Regions from separate parts of the Paenibacillus baimaensis genome, predicted to be linked through region 2. Evidence: predicted binding sites of a transcription regulator. Region 2 holds the regulator's gene; the other holds the start of a gene.
What was found. Region 2 encodes Rex, which represses fermentation and respiration genes when NADH is low (regulators of the CRP and FNR family bind a similar motif). Its sites were predicted from a motif close to TTGTGAAATATTTCACAA; they were not measured.
Positions count from the first base shown of each region.

Region 1: adhE (bifunctional acetaldehyde-CoA/alcohol dehydrogenase) is a predicted target of Rex. The motif match lies at 2,778-2,795, and genes of this name have one in related genera.

Region 1 is NZ_JAOQIO010000113.1:59,766-64,764, forward strand. Features, by position in the region: gene secF (protein translocase subunit SecF) at 149-2,302, opposite strand; gene adhE (bifunctional acetaldehyde-CoA/alcohol dehydrogenase) at 2,866-4,999, shown strand, end outside.
Region 2 is NZ_JAOQIO010000095.1:142,836-147,834, reverse strand. Features, by position in the region: gene dinG (ATP-dependent DNA helicase DinG) at 1-1,827, shown strand, start outside; gene OB236_RS26855 (redox-sensing transcriptional repressor Rex) at 1,824-2,450, shown strand; gene OB236_RS26850 (inorganic phosphate transporter) at 2,565-3,563, opposite strand; gene OB236_RS26845 (DUF47 domain-containing protein) at 3,591-4,211, opposite strand; gene OB236_RS26840 (amidohydrolase) at 4,632-4,999, shown strand, end outside.

The DNA of each region.
Region 1 (4,999 bases), on a different contig from region 2:
AGCAACTAGCTATGAGCAACAATGCACATTTACACGAAAAGGAGCTGCCGCGGCAGCTCCTTTTGCTTGTACACAATGATTCTATTCGCTCTGAATATACACATACCCGAGCATGTCCATATTCATAATCCTAACAATTAGCCTCCTATTAACTCACACTTGAACGCCGTAATGGATCTAATAAACGTGGGTACCGTTTTACAATGACAAGCCACAGCTGTGCAGCAATGAAAATCGAAGAATAAGTTCCACTTATTAAACCAAGAATCAGAGCGAGGGAAAAAGAATGCAGCCCCTCTCCCGCGAACCATTGGAGCGACATGGCGCAAATAAAGACAGTCAAAACCGTATAGATCGAACGACGCATAGTCTGCCACAGGCTTCGATTGACGAGCTCGTCCAAATCTGTAACGGTCCACGACGGAGTTCTTTTTAAATTCGTTCTAATCCGGTCGAAAATAACGATGGTATCGTTAATCGAATAACCGACGATCGTCAGGATGGCCGCAACGAAGGTAGGATCGATTTCAATCCGGAAGAAGGCGAATAGACTGACCGGAATGAGTACGTCATGAAGCAGAGCGACCACACAAGCAATACCAAATGACAATTGAAAGCGAATCGCCATGTAGATAACAACCCCACCCGAAGCTATGAGTAAAGCCAAGCCTGCTTTTTTCACCATTTCTTGTGCAATCACCGGGTCCACCGTAACATCCTGTTTACTAACCTGGTCCCCGTATTTGGCTTTAAGATCGGTTTCCATCGCCTTTAAGCGGTCTGCTGCGACCGGCCGATCAAACGTAGTTGTAGCGTACAGATTGCTGTCGCCGTATTTCGTCACGGGTTTCATTTCCGATTCAGGAGCATTTGTATGAATAATATCAGCTACTGCCTGCACCTCGAAAGGCGTACCAACATAGACATCCAGCCGCGTCCCCGATTTGAAATCCACACCAAGCGTGAGTCCTTTAGCCAGAGTGGTCCCCGTGCCGCAGAGCAGAATAAACAAGGATACATACAAAAACCATTTTTTTACCTTCACAATATCCCAAGAGATTTTAGCTGCTGCTTTTCCGGTATTGTTGCTGCGGATTCCATACCATGTTAAGTGATTGAACCATCCAGTGCTCAGCACGATCCAGAGGATACAACGCGTGCCGAATACGTTCGTAATCATGCTTGCAATAAGGGTCATGATCAAAATCAGGGAAAAACCTTGCACCGAGCTGCTTCCTGCGTTCAGCAAAACAACAGCGGCAATCAGCGTAGTCATATGAGCATCCAGAATCGTTATAAACGAATCCTTCTGTCCCTTGCGAAAAGCCGACAATACACTCTTGCCGTCATGCAATTCTTCTAGTATTCGCTCAGAAGTAATAATGTTGGCATCAACGGCCATGCCCACAGCTAGAATGAAGCCCGCGATACCAGGCAGCGTCAATGCTGCATTCATGAAATCAAGTACAACCAAACATAGATAAATAAATCCGACTAATGATAGGATGGCGACAAAACCCGGCAGCCGATAAACGACCAGCATAAAGACGCATATGAATAAAAAGGCGAGAAAACCGGCAAACAACGTTTGCTGTAAGGCCATTTCACCGAGAGAAGCGTTAACGGATACAACTTGTTTTTCGATCAATTTGGCAGGCAGTGAGCCCGCGTTGATCAGCTCCTTCAGCTCATTGGCAGATTCTGTCGTAAAGTTACCTTCGATGGTCGCAGTTCCGCCAGAAATGGGCTGCAGAATTCGGGGAAAAGAGATAACCTCATCATCCAGGGCGATAAGCAATAGTTGCCCCACATGGGCCTGCGTAGCTCGTACCAGCTTGTCGGGATCCAAAAAAGTCACGGTAATAACCGGCCTGTTGAGATTGTCGTAGTTCAGCTTCGCACCAACGGGCGCCAAATCCCGTCCATCCAAAAGTAATTCGCCCGACGAGCTTTTAAAGGTAAGATTAGCGGGTTTTCCGATTAATTGTCGAAGCTGCTCTTCATTGGCGGCTCCGGCAATTTTCACTCTGATCCGATCTGTACCTTCAATCGTAATTTCCGGCTCGGATACCTTGCTGATGTTGACTCGCTTATCTATCATTTGCTCCATTGCGATTAATAGATCTGCATTCAAGGTTTGCTGCGAATCCAACGGTTCCACCTGATACAAGATTTCAAAGCCGCCTTTTAAATCCGATCCGAGCTTGATATTGCTGACAACCGTAGAGGTAGTCGAAGCAACGAGGGAACCTATGCAAACCAGAAACAGAAATAACCCACACAATCGGGCCCATTTTTTCATATTTAATTCTCCTTTTTTCTAAGTTTAATTTAGAAGAAAAGGAGCACACCTAAATAACGGGATTTATATTTAATGGGGAATAGAAGTAGAAGTCGCTTGAGCATAGCGGCGAATGCATATAAATGAGGCATCAACAATTGGGAGGGAAACAAGGGATATATCATCATAAACAACAGGCAAAAGAATATAAAAATCGACATAGGGGAAGAAACGAGGTTTGAACTTTCTTTGAGTACAGCATCGTAATGTAGAGTGTGATCGATACTTGCAAGCAGTGCTTGTTCGGACTGAACGTTTTGATCCAATGAAATTCCAAAAGGCACGACGCAGCACAGACAAAGCATAATGGCAGTCAGCAACAATTTAGTGAATCTTCCCATGGGCTCACCTCCTTTAACTATCGATACTTACCAAGATTATAGTTATGGTAGTCGAATTATACGGACAAGTCAATCACTGGAAATAGCAAAGTGAAATGTGAAATTATTCACGACTCTGTGATCTTTGTCATAGTTTGGTTTCCAAATCATGTTTAATCTAAAGGTAGAACAACAAGATGGTGGCTGCAGCATGATGAGAAGAGTATAGGAGTGGATGATAACATGACAGCAAAAGAAGCGAAAAAGATTGAACAGCTTTCTGCTCAAGACGAAGTCAACCAGCTGGTGGCCAGAGCCAGGCAAGCACAGCAGCAATTTCTTCAGCTCGATCAAAACCAGGTAGATCAAGTTGTACAGCAAATGGCATTAGCTGGTATCGAAGGGCACATGCAGCTCGCCAAGCTTGCTGTCGAGGAAACAGGCCGCGGTGTCTATGAAGATAAAATTACAAAAAATTTATTTGCTACGGAGTACATCTACCACAGCATTAAAAATATCAAGACAGTTGGCGTGATTGAGGAAAATGCTTATGAGTACTACCAGCTGGTAGCCGAGCCCGTTGGCATTATTGCGGGAGTTACGCCAGTTACCAATCCGACGTCAACAACCATGTTCAAGTCATTAATTGCGACCAAAACCCGGAACCCGATCATCTTTGCCTTCCATCCATCCGCGCAGCAATCGAGTGCAGCGGCTGCAGCGACGTTACTTTCGGCGGCTGTTCAGGCGGGTGCGCCAGAGCATTGTATTCAATGGGTGAAGCATCCATCTGTTGAGGCTACCCAGTTGTTGATGAATCATCCTGATGTGGCACTGGTTCTTGCTACGGGAGGGTCTTCGATGGTGAAAGCTGCCTACAGCACCGGTAAGCCGGCTTTGGGTGTTGGACCCGGTAATGTTCCCTGCTTCATTGAGAAAACAGCGAACTTGCAGCAGGCTGTTCATGATTTGATCCTATCGAAGACGTTTGACAACGGTATGATTTGCGCTTCTGAGCAAGCCGTCATTATTGAGGACACGGTATATGTAGAAACCAGAAAATTGATGGCAGATTCGGGCTGTTACTTTTTGAATCCGGAAGAAATCGAAGCAGTTTCCAAATTGGTGATTAACCCCGAGAAATGTGCGGTTAACGCTGTGATTGTAGGTCAATCTGCTGCCGCAATTGCCGAGATGGCTGGCATTCAGGTGCCTGTGGCAACAAAAATGCTGGTTGCTGAGTTAGCTGGAGTCGGTGAGAAATTTCCGTTATCAGCTGAAAAGCTAAGCCCCGTGCTCGCATGCTACAAAGTGAAGAATGCTGAGCAAGGAATTGACCGGGCTGTGGAAGTTGTCAAATTTGGCGGTATGGGACATTCGTCCGTTATTCATTCTCAGAATGAGGAGGTCATCCAGGCATTCTCCAATAAGCTTCAAACAGGACGTGTTATTGTTAATTCGCCTTCCACTCACGGTGCAATCGGCGATATTTATAATACAAATCTGCCTTCCTTGACACTTGGCTGCGGCTCTTATGGTCATAACTCGACAACCTCCAACGTGAGCGCCGTGAATCTGATCAATGTGAAACGGATTGCTTACCGTACCGTCAATATGCAGTGGTTCAAAATACCCCCGAAGATTTATTTTGAAAAAGGGGCTACGCAATATTTAGAGAAAATGCCTGATATTACAAGAGTGATGATTGTTACGGATCCGATGATGGTGAAGCTGGGTTATGTAGAGCGCGTAGAATATTATTTGCGCAAGCGTCAGCTGCCCGTGTATATCGAGGTGTTCTCGGATGTGGAGCCGGACCCGTCCGTTGACACGGTGGAGCGTGGTCGGGCACAGATGGCCAGCTTCCAGCCGGACTGCATTATTGCTCTGGGTGGTGGATCACCGATGGATGCGGCGAAAGCGATGTGGCTGTTCTACGAATACCCCGATACCAGCTTTGATGCGTTAAAGCAAAAATTTATGGATATCCGTAAACGGGTGTACAAGTATCCGCGTCTGGGGCGCAAAGCCAAATTTGTTGCGATTCCCACAACCTCAGGCACAGGTTCGGAAGTAACATCCTTCGCTGTGATTACAGATAAGGACAAAGGAAATACCAAATACCCGCTTGCCGATTATGAGCTTACACCTGACGTTGCCATTATTGATCCTGATTATGTGTACAGCTTGCCTAAGACAGCGGTGGCCGACACGGGTATGGACGTTTTAACCCACGCGATTGAAGCCTATGTGTCTGTGATGGCTAATGATTACTCCGATGGTTTAGCGATGAAGGCAATCCAATTGGTATTTCAGAATCTTGAAAAGTCATTTGCTA
Region 2 (4,999 bases):
GCCGTATTCAAAGGAAGAAGCCATTATTTATGCTTGCGCAAATTTGAGACCAAGATGGGTCAGCAGGATTTTGAGCATGGCAAGGAAGATCGGCTGACGGCGGGACAAATGCTGGTGTGGCTAAGTGAAACCGAACATGGCGACGATGAAGAGCTGCATTTTAGCGGCAAAGGTGCGCAGTTCTGGCATTCGGTTGCGAGCGACTCGGATTCCTGCCTGAATCGTGCCTGCCCGTGGTTTAAAAAATGCTTTTACCACCGGGCTCGCAACAATGCTAGCAATGCAGACCTGGTTATTACGAATCATTCGATGCTATTTACAGATACGAAGGCAGAAAGTCGGCTGCTTCCAAGCTACAAGCATTTGGTCATTGATGAAGCGCATCATTTTGAAGAGGTGGCCAGCAAGCATCTGGGTATCGAAGTCGTATACGGTGCTTTTGTCGGTACTCTGTGGTGGCTTTACAAGGATAGTCGTAATGGACAACTTCCCATATTAAGCTCAAGGCTGAGCAGGGCAGACGGCGAAAAGGGGCTTGCGTGGAGTCAGATTCTGGATGCGATGCTTCCTGTTCTGCTGCAGATTAAAGAGGAATGGGATGAATTGACAGATTTGCTCTTTCAATTGGTATCAACCCGTTCTGACCCTTCCCAGCAAACTGAAGGCGGACAATTGGTTTACCGGCTTAAAAAGGATGACAAACCACCAAGCTGGGATAAGCTTCTGGTGCTGGAAGAGAACATGTATTTAAAGCTGACTGAAATTTTGAAAAAGCTGGATAAAGTGCTTAACGAAGTAAAGGACCAGCAGGAAGTGCTGGATGTACAGGGTTTGGTGACCGATATTAGCGGTTCGGTGAAGGAACTGTATAGGCTGAGGGACAATCTTCATTTTTTTATGGCTTTGACCGACGATAACTATGTATACTGGCTTGAAGCGGGAACAAGCAAGAGTAAGTCCATTCAGCTTATTAGTGTACCTGTAGATGTCAGTCCGATGCTTCAGGAGCATTTCTTCGAAGCTAAGGATAGTGTGATTATGACCTCGGCGACACTATCAGTTGGCAAGTCCTTTGACTATACATGTGAACAGTTAGGCTTGAATACCAATGAACCCGAGGCCAAACTGAAAACGGTCCAATTGCAATCGCCATTCAATTATCGTCAGCAAGCGCTGGTTGCGATACCAAGAGATTTTCCCAGCATACGCAGCAACTCTGGTGATAAGCATTTTCTGGACAATTTGTCTCAATCCCTGGCGGAGGTAGCCCTGGAAACGAAGGGACGTATGCTGGTGTTATTTACATCCAACCGGATGCTGAAGCTAACCCACGCGGCTTTAAAAGAGAAACTGAGTCCATTCGGTATAGGTGTATTAGGCCAAGGTGTAGATAGCAGCAACCGCAGTAAGCTGACGCGGCTGTTCCAGAATAGTCCTTCCAGTGTATTGCTCGGAACGAGCAGCTTCTGGGAAGGTGTGGATATTCCCGGTGATGCATTAACTTGTCTGGCCATTGTTCGTTTGCCTTTTCAACCACCGAACCATCCTTTGGTTGAAGCAAAGATGGAGAATCTGAAGAAACTGAATTTGAATCCTTTTATGAAATTATCGGTTCCACAAGCAGTCATTCGTTTCAAGCAAGGCTTTGGACGTCTCGTTCGTACGGCCAAGGATAAAGGTATTGTCATTATTTACGATACGCGTGTTATTGATTCGACCTACGGAAAATACTTTTTGTATTCGCTACCCGGACCCAAAATCGAACATATGCCTACGAATCAGCTAGTGGGTAGAATTAAGCAATGGATGGGAGAAAGCGAAGTATGAAAACGATCAAAATATCGGAAGCAGTTGTTCGAAGACTCCCTGTGTATTTACGCTATTTGAATGAACTCAGTAAAAAAAGTGTGCACACCGTTTCTTCACAGGATTTGGGTCAGAAGCTTGATCTGAATCCTGCTCAAATCCGTAAGGATCTCGCTTACTTTGGTGAATTTGGAAAAAAAGGAATCGGCTATGATGTAGATTATCTGATAGAAAAAATTCGCCAAATTCTGAAGTTGGATAAAGTCATTCCAGTCGCATTGGTTGGAGCGGGTAACTTGGGCAGGGCGCTGTGCAATTATAACGCCTACCTGAGGGATAATATGAAAATTGTTGCTATATTTGATGCCCATGAATCGAAGATTGGTGAATCCATTAACAATCTCAAGGTTAAACCTATGGGAGAACTGAAGGAAACCATCAGAAGTCTGCAGGTGAGGATCGGGATCATTACCGTTCCTGCCTTTGAAGCACAAAATGTAGCTAATCAATTTGTGGATGGCGGCGTAGAAGCCATTCTTAATTTTGCTCCGATCATTATTAAGGTGCCTAATGAGATTCGAGTTCATCATGCCGATTTCACTACGGAGCTGCAAAGCCTTGCTTATTATCTGGATGAAGAGTAAGGGTCATAGACAAGAGTTTTAGCTCCTGTATGAAAATGAAAACACACAAAAAGACCGTTCAAAAGCTTTAAGCTTTTGAACGGTCTTTTTGTGATGTTTAAGCAGTTAGAGGATTTATACAAATAAAGCAATGATTTTGTAGATAAGAAATGAAAGTATCATCGAGATCGGAATGGTAATAATCCAGGTCATAACCATCTTACTAACAGTAGCCCATTTAACATCATGAAATCTCATGACCGTACCTGTTCCTATGATGGAGGAAGAGATAACATGTGTGGTCGATAACGGCATGCCAATGGCAGTTGAGGTTTGAATGATGATCGATGAATTCAAATCGGATGCGAAGCCATTGATCGGTTCAATCTTCAGCAGACGGCTGCCCATCGTTTTGATGATTCTGTAGCCACCAATGGAAGTACCTAAGCCCATCGCGGTTGCAGCAGAAATTTTGACCCATAAGGGTACATCCAGATCAGTCTGGTAGCCAAGAGTAACAAGTCCAAACACCATAATTCCCATTGCTTTTTGTGCGTCGTTGCCACCATGGGACAATGAGAGAAGACCAGCAGAAAAGATTTGAAAAAAACGGAACATCCGATTCATCTTGGATCGCGATTGATTGCCATTTACAATGATAAGCTTTCGAATGATCCACATGATCAGAAAGCCTGTAGCGAAGGCGATGATTGGCGAAAGGACCAGGATAATGACAATTTCTTTGAAGCCACTCCAGTTTAAAGCTGCAAAGCCCGCACCGGATATCACGCTGCCTGCCAAAGCTCCGATTAAGGTGTGCGATGATGAGGAAGGAATCCCGTAGTACCAAGTAATGAGGTTCCATATAATAGCTGTTAGCAGTGCAGCGATCAAAATTTCGACGCCATGTGGAATGGTTGCCGGATTAGCCACCTTGCCTCCTACTGTTTTGGCAACCTCGGAGGAATATATCGCACCTATAAAATTTAAAACGGATGCAAAGATGATTGCGAATTTGGGTGTCAGAGCCCTGGTAGAGATAGATGTAGCAATCGCATTGGCTGTATCGTGAAACCCGTTGATAAAATCAAAGATGAGCGCCAAAGCAACAATGATTATTAATGTAGTTAACATAATTTCCTCCTAGCGATTTCACACAGCTTACGAATAACGCATAATGACGCTATCCAGAATGTTGGCTACATCCTCACAGGCATCGGTTGTTTCTTCAAGACGCTCATAGATTTCTTTTAGCTTGAAATCATGGTAGGGATCTTTGGGGTTCATAAAGATTTCTCGAATGCCTTCACGCATTAAACGGTCCGCATCATTTTCAAGTGAGTTGATTTGTACGGTGTGCTCACTGATTTGTAAATATTTTTTCTTGGACAGTAATTTGAACGAATCGAGAATATGCTGGCAGCTGGAAACGATTACGGCTGAAAATTCCTTCATATAATTATCACTTATATTAATATTCAAATAGTCAAAACGCGCTATGGAGGCTTCAATACCATCTATAACATCATCAAGCTTGGATGCGAGTTCCATAATATCTTCACGATCGATGGGAGTAATGAACACTTTATTAAGACCTTTGTAAATTTGATGCGTGATTTGATCACCTTTGTGTTCCAATTCCTTTAATTGCGGATAGAATGAAGCGGGTGGTTGATCTCCCATAACCGCAGTGCGAAACATTTGGGCGGCCTCAAGCGTGTTCTCTGAAGATTTCACGAGCAGTTGCAAGAAATCCGCATCATTTTTTTTGGCGAAAAGCATGGAATAGCCTCCTTAGAGTTTTGTGAAGCAAAACTGACTTCGTAAGCATGAACTTAGAGTTTTGTGAAGCAAAACTAACTTCGTAAGCATGTACTTGAGTTTTATGAAGAAAAAATAAATTTACGAACATAAAATGAGTGATACGAAGCGAACCGACTTCTATATTAACAATAAATTAATAATATACGAAGTATTTAGATTCATTATGTAGAATTTTGGCGATTAAAATTCACGCAAAATTAAAAATACCATATAGCAGTAACGGAATGCAATGATAGTTTATCCAATTCAGGATATGTTCATGAAAGTTCATTTATGTAAACGGTTATATGGCTGCGAGGGTCTTCAATACTTGATTTTAAAACTTTGAAGTTGTACAGTAAAAGTTGAAGCTAAATGCGAGGAAGGATTCGGGTGACAATGACAAAAACAATCATAACGAATGGTGTATTTCTAACATTAAATGAGCAAAAACCAATTATTCAAGGCTATATGACCATTGAAAATAATTTGATTACTTACATAGGAGAAGATCTTCCACAGCCTCTTGAGCTGTATGACGAGCGTATTGATGGGTCCAAGAAGCTGTTTATGCCGGGTTTAGTTAACACTCATAACCATGCTGCGATGTCATTGCTGCGCGGCTATGGTGACGATCTCGCATTACAGGTGTGGTTGCAGGAGAAAATGTGGCCCATGGAAGGACAATTTACAGCTCACGATGTGCGCTCAGGCACACTGCTCTCCATTCTGGAAATGCTTAAAGGCGGAACGACTACATTTGTAGA